Regions from separate parts of the Bradyrhizobium sp. UNPA324 genome, predicted to be linked through region 1. Evidence: predicted binding sites of a transcription regulator. Region 1 holds the regulator's gene; each other region holds the start of a gene.
The links. Region 1 encodes LexA, which represses DNA repair genes until DNA is damaged. Its sites were predicted from a motif close to TGTTCNNNNTGTGTTCNG; they were not measured.

Region 1 (4,057 bases):
CGAGGGTCGCAATCCTCGCCACCGGCGACGAACTGGTGATGCCGGGCACCACGCCCGGGCACGGCCAGATCGTCTATTCCAACGGCTACGCCCTGCACGCGCTCGCCCGCAGCGAGGGCGCCGAGACCATCGACCTCGGTGTCGCCGCGGACACCATGGAGGCCACCTCCGCCGGGATCCGCCGCGCCCGCGAGAGCGGCGCTGACATCCTGATCACGACCGGCGGCGCGTCGGTCGGCGACCACGATCTGGTCCAGCAGGCGCTCCGGGGCGAAGGCATCTCGATGGCCTTCTGGAAGATCGCGATTCGGCCCGGCAAGCCGATGATGCACGGACGGCTCGGCGCGATGCGCGTGATCGGCCTGCCCGGCAATCCGGTGTCGTCCTACGTGTGCGCGTTCCTGTTCATGGTGCCGCTGATTCGCGCTTTGTCGGGCCATTCAGTGATTCATCATCGTCGCGAGCGCGCCGTGCTGGGCCGCGACCTCGGCGCCAACGACCAGCGCGAGGATTACTTGCGCGCGCGCCTGGAGCTGCGCGACGACGGCACGTCCGTCGCTATTCCCGTCAGCCACCAGGACTCCTCTCTGCTTGCGAATCTTGCTGCGGCACAGGTACTTCTCGTGCGCCCACCGTTCGCGCCGAAGGCCGAGGCCGGCAGCCCTTGCGAGGTGCTACGGCTCCCCGTCTGAGCGCTCGGCCACACGCATTGCGCGAGTTTCGCTTCGTTCACGGTAAATTAAGCAGTTGCGGAACATGTATCGAACATATAGTGTCCGTTCATGATTTGTTTCGAGCATGTAGCGGCTTATCGCTGAACTCATCGTCTCGGAATCGAACGACATCAACCGGGGGACTTTGGTCGAGATGTTAACGCGCAAACAATACGAGCTTCTGCGGTTCATCAGCGAACGTTTGAAGGAAAGCGGCGTGCCGCCCTCCTTCGACGAGATGAAGGATGCGCTCGACCTGCGCTCGAAGTCAGGCATCCACCGCCTGATCACCGCGCTCGAGGAGCGTGGCTTCATCCGCCGCTTGCCCAACCGCGCCCGCGCCATCGAAGTGATCAAGCTGCCGGAGCTCCAGGCTGCCGCCGGCGCCCGGCGCGGCTTCACGCCAAGCGTCATCGAGGGCAATCTCGGTAAGATCCGCGCGAGCTCCAGCCCATCCGTGGACGAGGGCGAGCGGCCCGTTGCGGTGCCCGTGATGGGCCGCATCGCGGCGGGTACGCCGATCGAGGCGTTGCAGACCCGCAGCCACACCATCAGCGTGCCGCCCGACATGCTCGGCTCGGGCGAGCACTACGCCCTCGAGGTGCGCGGCGATTCCATGGTCGAAGCCGGTATCCTCGACGGCGACATGGCGCTGATCCAGCGCAACGAGAGCGCCGATACCGGCGACATCGTGGTGGCGCTGATCGACGACGAGGAGGCCACGCTCAAGCGCTTCCGCCGCCGCGGCGCCTCGATCGCCCTCGAGCCCGCCAATGCCGCTTATGAGGTGCGCATCCTGCCGCCGAACCGCGTGAAGATTCAGGGCAAGCTGATCGGGCTTTACCGGAAGTACTAATTCCGGAAAGGACTCGATCCGGAAGCATTTGGCGCCTACGTGCTCCTTCGATCGGCATCGCCGATCAGAGATTGGAGCGGATGAATGTCCGCTCCGGCTGGATAGTCTTTCCGGTTCTGCACAGATTATCCGCCCCCCTCCTCCAGGCGACATCCTCGGCGGACTGCACCAAGCAACATCGCTTCACGGCCTTTCGGGTTCGAGAGGACAGCCGAGCGCTGGATCGTTTGGATGCAGATGCAGCCGTCGCGGAGCTGATTGCGGATGGGCACGCGGGGACACTGCCGCGCAAGCGCATCACCATGTCCGCAACAACTCGGCAGTGAATGCCGCACGCCGCAGCGCCCGCAATGCAATTACGCAGTCTCGCGATCGCGCTGGGATGCAGGCTGTCGCATTTGCCGTCATTGACACGACGACATTGACACGACGCCGTCCAAATGCACTGCAGCCCGCTTTGTTCCTAGTGAATCCGGGAAAGATAATGTGATCGCAGCGCACGGATCCCAGCCGCAGATTCGCCTACAACCAAGCAGAGCGTTGGTGCTTATACTCTGACAGAGGCCTGCGCCTCCAAGAGGGGTGCGGGTCGCTATCTTCGCATGAGGAGCACCCGATGTGTGACTATAGCCTGCATGCCGTCGCGACGCGCCCCGCTGAAGTCGGCGAGACGATCGTCACGACAACCTTCCGCGGCACCTCGACGCGCGGCTTCGCCTCCGAGGCCGATCTCTCCGTTGCGGTCTGCCTGCTGCCGGGAACGGAGCTCGCCTTCGCCGACAACGTCCGTTACGACAATCGCTGGATCTGGACGCGCACCGTCAACTCCCGCGTCGGCAAGTTCGGCAAGATCGATCCGCACATTCCCGATCGCCATCATGACGCGATCGAATTCCCTGATGGCAAGTACGTGCTGGTGACTCAGCTCGTCGAAGGCCAGCGCGCAACCGTGCTGCAGCTGCCGGTGACCCAAGCGGTCGGCGAGCGCGAGCACAAGCCGCAGATCGTCGCCGACAGCCAGCCGCCGGTCACGCCCCTGCCGATGGGCTGACAGGGGCTCAGTCCTCCGCCTGAAGATCGGCCTCGGACGGGGTCGCATCCTTGCTGCGCGGAGCTGCCGCCCTCGGCATGAGGGCTCCTTCGAAATCTCCCTCGCCGGCGGCCGCCGGCGACCAGGGACGGTTCGTGCCCCTCGCCCTCACCGCCTGGACCGCAAATCCGTCGCCACGCTGCGTCAGAGCCAGCGCGCCCTGGCGGACGAGCCGCTGCCGGTCCACCACCATCGCCGCGCAATCGGGTGGCGCAGACCGTGACGTCACGACCAGCGCGGCGCGGCTGCAATCGTCCGCCAGCGCGTCGATGCGCGAGGCCAGCGCGACCAGCCGCCCGTCGGCGAGCGGTGTGACGCAGCCGGCCTCGTCGCACGACACCGCTTCGGCCAACGCGCTATTGCCGGCATCGCGCGGATCGGCGTCGGCCGCCAGCCACTCCTTCAGCAGGAAATTGTCCTTGCCCGCCCTGATCAGGTGCAAACGCCCGTCCCCGCCCCGCACGGCAACGCTCGCGCCGTCCCCGGCAATGAGAATATCGGGCTGCCGCACCGACAGGCCCCAGGCGATGGCAGTCAGCAGCACCACGGCACCGCCCCAGCGTAAGGGCGTGCGCAAAAGGCCCATCAGGATGATGACGAGGCTCGCTGCGATCAGCGGCGCGATGCCGAACGCCGGGATGTGGCCCACTGCGCCCGGCAATGCCGCCACCCAGCGCGAAACCGCGACCATCCAGTCGATGCCGAGGCCCATCAGCCACCAGAACATGCCGTCGAGCCCGAACGGCGCTGCGAGCAGGCCGAGCAGCCCCGCCGGCATCACCAGCGCCGAGACCACCGGCATAGCGCCGAGATTGGCGAGCACACCGTAGGGCGTGACGCGGTGGAAGTGGAAGGCGGCATAGGGCGTGGTCGCAAGCCCCGCGATCAGCGAGGCCAGGAACAGCATCGCGATCTCGCGGCCGCCCCACAGCGCGACGCGCGCCGTCGCGGAATGATCGGGCGATGCGAACAGGTTCGGCATGCCGATCTGCACCAGCGCGACCAGCCCGAGCGTTGCCGCAAACGACATCTGGAAGCTCGGATGCACCAGCGCCTCCGGCGCAAGCGCGAGCACGATCAGCGCCGCCACGGCCAGCGTGCGGAAGGTGATGGCGCGGCGATCGACCATCACCGCGATCAGCACCACCGCCGTCATGAAGAACGATCTTTGCGTGGCGACCTCTGCCCCCGAGAGCAGCAGATAGAACGCAGCCGCCACCAGCGCGGCGGCGGCCGACCATTTCTTGATGGCGAAGCCGACGGCCAGGCCCGGGATCAGCGCCAGCAGCGCGCGCACGGCGAAGAAGACGACGCCCGCGACCACCGCCATGTGATAGCCGGAGATCGACAGAACGTGCCCGAGTCCCGAGACGAACATCGCGTCATTGACGGGCGTGG
Region 2 (4,057 bases), 460 kb from region 1:
ATCGCAATGCGTGGCGGCGTCCCGCATCGACAGCCATTGCGGCGCCGGCTGCTTGCCGGCGACGATGACGTTGATGCGGTTGTAGGTGCGCAGGCAATGGTCGGCGATCCACAGCAGCGTGTTGGCATCCGGCGGGAAGTAGATGCGGACGATGTCGGCCTTCTTGTTGGCGACGAGATCGACGAAGCCGGGGTCCTGATGGCTGAAGCCGTTGTGATCCTGACGCCAGACATGCGAGGTCAGGAGATAATTGAGCGAGGCGATCGGGCGCCGCCATGACAGGTCGCGCGTGACCTTCAGCCATTTGGCGTGCTGGTTGAACATGGAATCGACGATGTGGATGAAGGCCTCGTAGCAGGAGAAGAAGCCGTGCCTGCCCGTGAGCAGATAGCCCTCGAGCCAGCCCTGGCAGAGATGCTCGCTCAGCACCTCCATGACGCGGCCATCTTGCGCGAGATGCACGTCGTAAGATTCGATCGGCTCCATCCAGACGCGTTCGGTCGCCTCGAACACCGCATCCAACCGGTTTGACGCGGTCTCGTCCGGGCCCATGATACGGAAGTTGCGCTCCTTCGCGTTGAGGCTGATGACGTCGCGCAGGAATTTGCCGAGCTCGCGCGTCGCCTCGGCGACGGCGCCGCCTGGCTGCGGCACCTCCACGGCGAAGCTGCGGAAGTCCGGCAGCTTAAGCTCCCTCTTGAGCACGCCGCCATTGGCATGCGGATTGGCGCCCATGCGGCGGTCGCCGCCGGGCGCCAGTGCCTGAAGCTCGGGGAGCAGCGCGCCGTTCCGGTCGAACAGCTTTTCCGGCTCGTAGCTGCGCATCCAGTCTTCGAGCACTTGTCGGTGCGCCGGATTTTCGCGGCAGCCCGCGACGGGGACCTGATGGGCGCGCCAAAAGCCCTCGACCTTCTTGCCATCGACTTCTTTCGGACCGGTCCAACCCTTCGGGCTGCGCAGCACGATCATCGGCCAGCGCGGCCGCTCGACGCTTCCGCGCCCGTCGCGTGCGTGCTGCTGAATCGAACGGATGCTGGCGAGCGCGACGTCGAGCGCGTCCGCCATGGCCTGGTGCATCAATTTGGGATTGTCGCCCTCGACGAACAGCGGCTCGTGGCCGAAGCCGCGAAAGAGATCGCGGATTTCGGCGTCCGGCATCCGGCCCAGCACGGTCGGATTGGCGATCTTGTAGCCGTTGAGATGCAGGATCGGCAGCACCGCGCCGTCATGGGCGGGATTTATGAACTTGTTGGAGTGCCAGGACGCAGCCAACGGGCCGGTCTCGGCCTCGCCGTCGCCGACCACGCAGGCGACGATCAAATCAGGGTTGTCCAGCGCCGCGCCATAGGCGTGCACCAGCGCGTAGCCGAGCTCGCCGCCTTCGTGGATCGAGCCGGGCGTTTCCGGCGCGGCGTGGCTCGGAATGCCACCTGGGAATGAGAATTGCCTGAACAGCTTGCGCATTCCGTCCGCATCGCGGGCGATGTCGGGATAGATCTCGCTGTAGCTGCCTTCCAGATAGGTGTTGGCGACCATGCCCGGCCCGCCATGGCCGGGGCCGCAGACATAGATCACGTCGATATCAAGCGCGCCGATCACGCGGTTGAGATGGGCATAGATGAAGTTCAGGCCGGGCGTCGTGCCCCAATGGCCGAGCAAGCGCGGCTTGATGTGCTCGGCCCGCAACGGCTCGCGCAGCAGGGGATTGTCGAGCAGGTAGATTTGCCCGACGGAGAGGTAGTTTGCGGCGCGCCAGTAGCGATCGAGCAGATCGAGATTGCTGCTCGCGGCAGCCGATTGTTGTTGATTTGTCATGTTCTTGCCGATTGTTGCCGAGCGAAGCCCCGCGATCGTCACCAACGAGGTTCCGGCGCGATCGATCCGAACGGCATCAAACGGAATCGTTGCGACAGGCATGTTGCGTGAGGTCAAGGGACCGCGCTCGAAATTTGGGCGCGCCTACTTTGCATGGGGTTGTTCTTCAGTTTTTTGTTTGCGTTCTTGATTTGTTCTTTTTGCATGCTATCTTGGCTACATGAGTCCAGCAGCATCCTCTCATGCTCTCAAGCACCCGCCGGTCAAGGCGCCCTCCGAGCCGGCGGGTGCGGACTCTGATTTTCCGGAACTCGGCGTCGCCATCGACCGCGCGCGCCGGCGAGGGCGGGGCGCGCAGTCCAATGCCAGCGGCCGCTACGAGGCCGAGGCACGCGTCGCATTCGACGACGGCTGGCAGAGCCTGGAGGAGCTGCCGCCGTTCAAGACGACGGTCGCAGTCGACACGTCGCGCAAGGTGATCACCCGCAACGACTCACCCGACATCGGCTTCGACCGCTCGATCAATCCCTATCGCGGCTGCGAGCACGGTTGTGTCTACTGCTTCGCCCGGCCGACCCACGCTTATCTCGGCCTGTCGCCGGGACTCGACTTCGAGTCGAAACTGTTCGTGAAGCCGGAGGCGCCTTCGCTGCTGGAGAAGGAACTCGCCGCGCCCGGTTACGAGCCGCGGATGATCGCGATCGGCACCAACACCGATCCCTACCAGCCGATCGAGCGCGAGCACAAAATCATGCGCGGCCTCCTCGAGGTGCTGGAACGTGCTGGCCATCCCGTAGGCATCGTCACCAAGTCGGCGCTGGTGCTGCGCGACATCGACATTCTCGCGCGGATGGCCAAGCGCAACCTCGCCAAGGTCGCGATCTCCGTGACCTCGCTCGATCCGAAACTGGCGCGCACCATGGAGCCGCGCGCCGCGACGCCGCCGAAGCGGCTGGAGGCGCTGAAGCAGCTGTCGGATGCCGGCATCCCGACCACCGTGATGGTCGCGCCCGTGATCCCCGCGCTGAACGATTCCGAGATCGAGCGCATTCTCGATGCCGCCGCCCATGCCGGCGTCAAGGAAGCCTCCTATGTGCTGCTGCGGCTGCCGCTGGAGGTGCGCGATCTCTTCCGCGAATGGCTGATGGCGAACTATCCGGACCGCTACCGTCACGTCTTCACCCTGATCCGCGACATGCGCGGGGGGCGCGACTACGACGCGAAATGGGGCGAGCGGATGAAGGGTACGGGACCGATGGCCTGGACCATCGGCCGCCGCTTCGAGATCGCCTGCGAGCGGCTCGGCCTCAACAAGCGGCGCTCCAAGCTGACGACGGATCACTTTGCGCGGCCGAAGCGGAACGGCGATCAGCTCAGCCTGTTCTGATCGGGAGTGGAAGAGGCGTCGCATGGTCAATCAACTCAACATGCCGGTGCCGCGGCTGACCGTCATTACGCTCGGCGTCAGCAACATCCGCGCCAGCATCGCTTTTTACGACGCGCTCGGTTTCTCGCGCCGGCTGAAGGCGACCGGCGAGGCGGTTGCGTTCTACGACACCGGTGGTCCGGTGCTCGCCTTGTATCGCTGGGATCAGCTCGCGGCCGACGCGGCGTTGCCGGACCAGCCGAGGCCGCAGGCCTTCCGCGGCATGACGCTCGCCTGGAACTGCGCTACGCGTGAGGAGGTCGATGCGGTCATGGCCTTCGCCCTCGGCAAGGGGGCGAAGCTGGTGAAGGCGGCGCACGAGACGGATTATGGCGGCTATTCCGGGTATTTCGCCGACCCCGACGGCCATCCTTGGGAGGTCGTAGTTGCCCCCGGCATCGATGTCGGCGCCGACAGGCGGGTGCATCTGGCCGTGTAGGGCGGCCTGAATAACGGGAATTGCGAGAGGTTCCCGGTTGCGCAGGCCGGGCCGCTTGCGCACGATCGCGGCCATGATTCGGGACAAGTCCGCGACGAAGCCGGCCAAAGATGCGCCTCAGAAGGCAGCTGCGAAGAAGGCAGCGCCCGCCAAAACGGCTGCGGCCAAAGCAACGGTCGCTCCCGCCGGCAAGAAAGGTATCATTGCCGTCGCTCCCCCAAGCTTTCGCCGCGAGCGCGCGCTGATCAAGCGCGGCGTCTGGCCGGTCGCCGGCTGCGACGAGGCCGGCCGCGGGCCGCTCGCAGGTCCCGTGGTGGCAGCTGCGGTGATTCTCGACCCCGACCGCATCCCGCGCGGCATCGACGATTCCAAGCGCC
Region 3 (4,057 bases), 910 kb from region 1:
CGGGGTGGCATCATGGATAACGTAGAGCGGTCATTTGCCGCCGCGACAGCGGCTGGCTTCGTGGTGCTGGTGATCGGCCTCGTGCTGCTGGCGCTGCTATAGGACCGGCGCGCGGGTGGCAGCCGTGCCCCGCGATGATCGCGGACACGGGCAATGCGCCAATCTCAAAACTGGAAAACAACCCCATGCACAGTAGGTCGCATGGAAATTCTGGCGTTCTTCCAGTAGCTTAATTGTGGTGTTTAGATACCGTCATCATGCGCGACCGGCTGTGGTGGGCAGGCACGTCGTCCCGCTGTGCGGTGACACGCCCTTGCGGATCAGTCGACCGCGCCGGCTGCTGAAGTGCCGTCGGCCGGCGCGTCGTTGTCGGCCGGCCCCCTGCCGACCTTTAGTGGATCTTGATTTCGTTCAGAGGCAGATGGAGCTCGCTGGCGCGCTCTTCGCGGTCCTTCTTGCGGAACTCGTTTTCCTTGCGCTCGAACTTCATCATCTCCTCATGCGCCGCCTCCAGCAGGGGTTTGCGCCTGATCGTTTCGCGGTGCTTGTTATCCGTCATGTGAGATCCCCAGAGTTGCGGTCTCATCCTGGAGAAGGCCCGAGACCGCGAAAAGGTTCGATGCCGCACGATTGCGGAATTACGACGACCAGACCATGCGTCTTCGATGCGCGTCAGCGCGGCCGGGGAGGGATGTTGCGGCCGTGCTGCTATTTCGGCGGTTGCAGCCCGGCGGATTTGACCCAGTCCTGAAGATGATTTGCCAACTCGGCCTGGCGCGCCTTCTTGAGAAGGGCGTCCCGCTCGGGGCCGGGAGGCAGCCTGGCGGCGTCCTCCTTGACCTGCTTCACCCATGCGGAGAGCCGGTCTTGAAGGGTCAGTTGTTGCTTGAACCGTCGCCGCTTGAGCATGGCACGCTCTTGTCCGTGCGAGAAAGGCGGGCGCGCAATCGGCGTTCTCATCACCGGTTGCTGCCGCGGTCCCTCGCGGGTGATGATGGATTAGGATCCAAAAACGGAACGGCGTCTGTTCAATTGTGCGCACAGCGCGCAGGGTCGAGCCGGTTGGATTGAAGGTCGAAGTGGATAGGGCAGCCAACGGGGGCACGCGGAACCTTCGTCCCGGTCAGAATGTGGGATCATCATTGCGGGGGCTGTTTGCTCGCGGAGAGCCCCGCCGAGAATTAGGACATTCCGAATTAAACCTTGGGGGGACTAGGGGCCGAAATACGGACAGCCGCCGCATTTCCAAAAGAACATATTGCGAACCTAGAACAAATAGGGTACATTGCTTTTATCGCCGCGCCGCCTCGCAACCGTTTGTCCCTCACGCGAATCCTCGCCATAAGGAGCACGACCCAATGTCCGCCACTGCCCTGCGTATCGTCGAAGGATCTTCCATGGACAAGAGTAAAGCTCTGGCCGCCGCGCTCTCCCAGATCGAGCGCCAGTTCGGCAAGGGCTCGGTGATGAAGCTCGGCAAGAACGATCGCTCGATGGATGTTGAGGCGGTCTCGTCCGGGTCCCTCGGGCTCGATATCGCGCTCGGCATCGGCGGCCTGCCCAAGGGGCGTATCGTCGAGATCTACGGGCCGGAATCCTCGGGCAAGACGACCTTGGCGCTGCACACGGTGGCGGAAGCGCAGAAGAAGGGCGGCATCTGCGCCTTCATCGACGCCGAGCACGCGCTCGACCCGGTCTATGCCCGCAAGCTCGGGGTCAATATCGACGAGCTCCTGATCTCCCAGCCTGATACCGGCGAGCAGGCGCTGGAAATTTGCGACACGCTGGTGCGCTCGGGCGCAGTCGACGTGCTGGTGATCGATTCGGTTGCGGCGTTGGTGCCGAAGGCCGAGCTCGAGGGCGAGATGGGCGATGCGCTGCCGGGCCTCCAGGCCCGCCTGATGAGCCAGGCGCTGCGCAAGCTCACGGCCTCGATCAACAAGTCCAACACCATGGTGATCTTCATCAACCAGATCCGCATGAAGATCGGTGTGATGTACGGCTCGCCTGAGACCACGACCGGCGGCAACGCGCTGAAGTTCTATGCCTCCGTCCGACTCGACATCCGTCGCATCGGTGCGATCAAGGAGCGCGACGAAGTGGTCGGCAATACCACCCGCGTCAAGGTGGTGAAGAACAAGCTGGCGCCGCCGTTCAAGCAGGTCGAGTTCGACATCATGTACGGCGAGGGCGTTTCCAAGATGGGCGAGATCCTCGATCTCGGCGTCAAGGCCGGCATCGTCGAGAAATCAGGCGCCTGGTTCTCCTATGACAGCCAGCGTCTCGGCCAGGGCCGCGAGAACTCGAAAGCGTTTTTGAAGGCCAACCCCGACATCACCGCCAAGATCGAGACCGCGATCCGCCAGAACTCCGGCCTGATCGCCGAGCAGATCCTGGCCGGCACGCCCGAGCGCGACGCCGACGGCGAAGAGCCTGCGGACGAGTAAGCCTCAAGCAGTCAAGATTTTCGCGAGGAGCGGGCGCTGAAGACGTTGAGTTGCCGACGTCGTCAGTGCCCGTTTCTTTTGGTGGTAGAAGAGATACCGGATCATTTTGTGATGCCGGGATCGTCGTGAGTTGGAATCAACCCGAGGTTATTGCTGCTCGCCAGATTATTATCCAGATGGCGAAAGGCATACTTTCTGGAAGCGTATCCCCGGTGCAAGGCGCCAGGACAATTGCGAGGCGCAGATTCACGGCACGCCTCGAAGACGATCCCGATATCTTGCCTTTTGTCGGAATTGCTTCGGAGACCGAAGCCTTGCCGCTCGGACGCGAAAGGGTGCACTGGCAGGCGCAGGCGCTCGCTGATCTCCAGGACAAGATCGACGAATCCCAAGCTTGGGCGCTCACAGTCGCAAGCGCCCGTTGCCAGAGCCTTGTGGCCCGCTCAGGAAGCCTGATGTGTTGGCCCGAGGGCTAGACGAGCCGTAGGGTGGATGCCGAAAGCTTAATCCACCTCTGTTCGTCTCCGCGGAAACCGAAGCGGTGGGTTACGCCGGCGGACAGCGCTTCGCGCCGCCGCCTGCTAACCCACCCTACGAAACCTTCCGCCGCGGCTTACTCCGCGGCTTGCGCGTAATCGCTCACCGGCGGGCAGGAGCACACGAGGTTGCGGTCGCCGTAGACGTTGTCGACGCGCCCCACCGGGCTCCAGTATTTGTCGGTGCGCGAGGTGCCCGCGGGGAAGCAGCCTTCGCTGCGCGTGTAGGCGCGCTTCCAATCGTCATCGGCGATGTCGTGCACGGTGTGCGGGGCGTGACGCAAGGGCGAGGCCTCGATCTTGAAGCGGCCGGCCTCGACCTCGGCGATCTCCTTCCGGATCGCGATCATGGCGTCGCAGAAGCGGTCCAGCTCGGCCTTGGATTCCGACTCGGTCGGCTCGATCATCAGCGTGCCCGGCACCGGGAAGCTCATGGTCGGGGCGTGGAAGCCGTAATCGATCAGGCGCTTTGCGATGTCGTCGACGGTGACGCCGGACGTCACCTTCAGCGGCCGCGGATCGACGATGCACTCATGGGCGACGCGGCCCTTGGCGTTCTTGTAGAGCACCGGGAAATGCGGATCGAGGCGCGCTGCGATGTAATTGGCGTTGAGAATCGCGATCTCGGTCGCGCGCTTCAGGCCTTCGCCGCCCATCATCAGGATGTAGATGTAGGAGATGGTCAGGATCGACGCCGAGCCGAACGGCGCGGCCGAGACCGGGCCGACCGGCGCATCCGCTTGCGTCGCGGGGTGGCGATTTTCAGGATGACTTGGCAGGAACGGGGCGAGATGCGCTCTTACGCCGATCGGGCCCATGCCGGGGCCGCCGCCGCCGTGCGGAATGCAGAAGGTCTTGTGCAGATTGAGATGGCTGACATCGGCGCCGTAATCGCCGGGCCTGGAGAGGCCGACCTGCGCGTTGAGATTGGCGCCGTCCAGATACACCTGGCCGCCATGGCCGTGCACGATGTCGCAGATCTCGCGGATATGCTCCTCGAACACGCCGTGGGTCGAGGGATAGGTGATCATGACCGCGGCGAGGTCGTTCGAGTGCTTCTCGGCCTTGGCGCGG

Region 2: UNPA324_RS23665 (PA0069 family radical SAM protein) is a predicted target of LexA. The motif match lies at 1,997-2,014, and genes of this name have one in related genera.
Region 3: recA (recombinase RecA) is a predicted target of LexA. The motif match lies at 1,268-1,285, and genes of this name have one in related genera.

Annotation. Positions count from the first base shown of each region.
Region 1 covers NZ_LFJD01000004.1:4,476,211-4,480,267, forward strand. Annotated here, with positions in the region: gene UNPA324_RS21540 (molybdopterin molybdotransferase MoeA) at 1-692, shown strand, start outside; gene lexA (transcriptional repressor LexA) at 868-1,569, shown strand; gene UNPA324_RS35230 (hypothetical protein) at 2,186-2,620, shown strand; gene UNPA324_RS21555 (ComEC/Rec2 family competence protein) at 2,628-4,057, opposite strand, start outside.
Region 2 covers NZ_LFJD01000004.1:4,936,382-4,940,438, forward strand. Annotated here, with positions in the region: gene UNPA324_RS23660 (phosphoketolase family protein) at 1-1,815, opposite strand, end outside; gene UNPA324_RS23665 (PA0069 family radical SAM protein) at 2,036-3,202, shown strand; gene UNPA324_RS23670 (VOC family protein) at 3,225-3,680, shown strand; gene rnhB (ribonuclease HII) at 3,754-4,057, shown strand, end outside.
Region 3 covers NZ_LFJD01000004.1:3,565,958-3,570,014, reverse strand. Annotated here, with positions in the region: gene UNPA324_RS35180 (hypothetical protein) at 392-559, opposite strand; gene UNPA324_RS17270 (hypothetical protein) at 709-909, opposite strand; gene recA (recombinase RecA) at 1,359-2,447, shown strand; gene UNPA324_RS17260 (hypothetical protein) at 2,498-2,923, shown strand; gene gcvP (aminomethyl-transferring glycine dehydrogenase) at 3,061-4,057, opposite strand, start outside.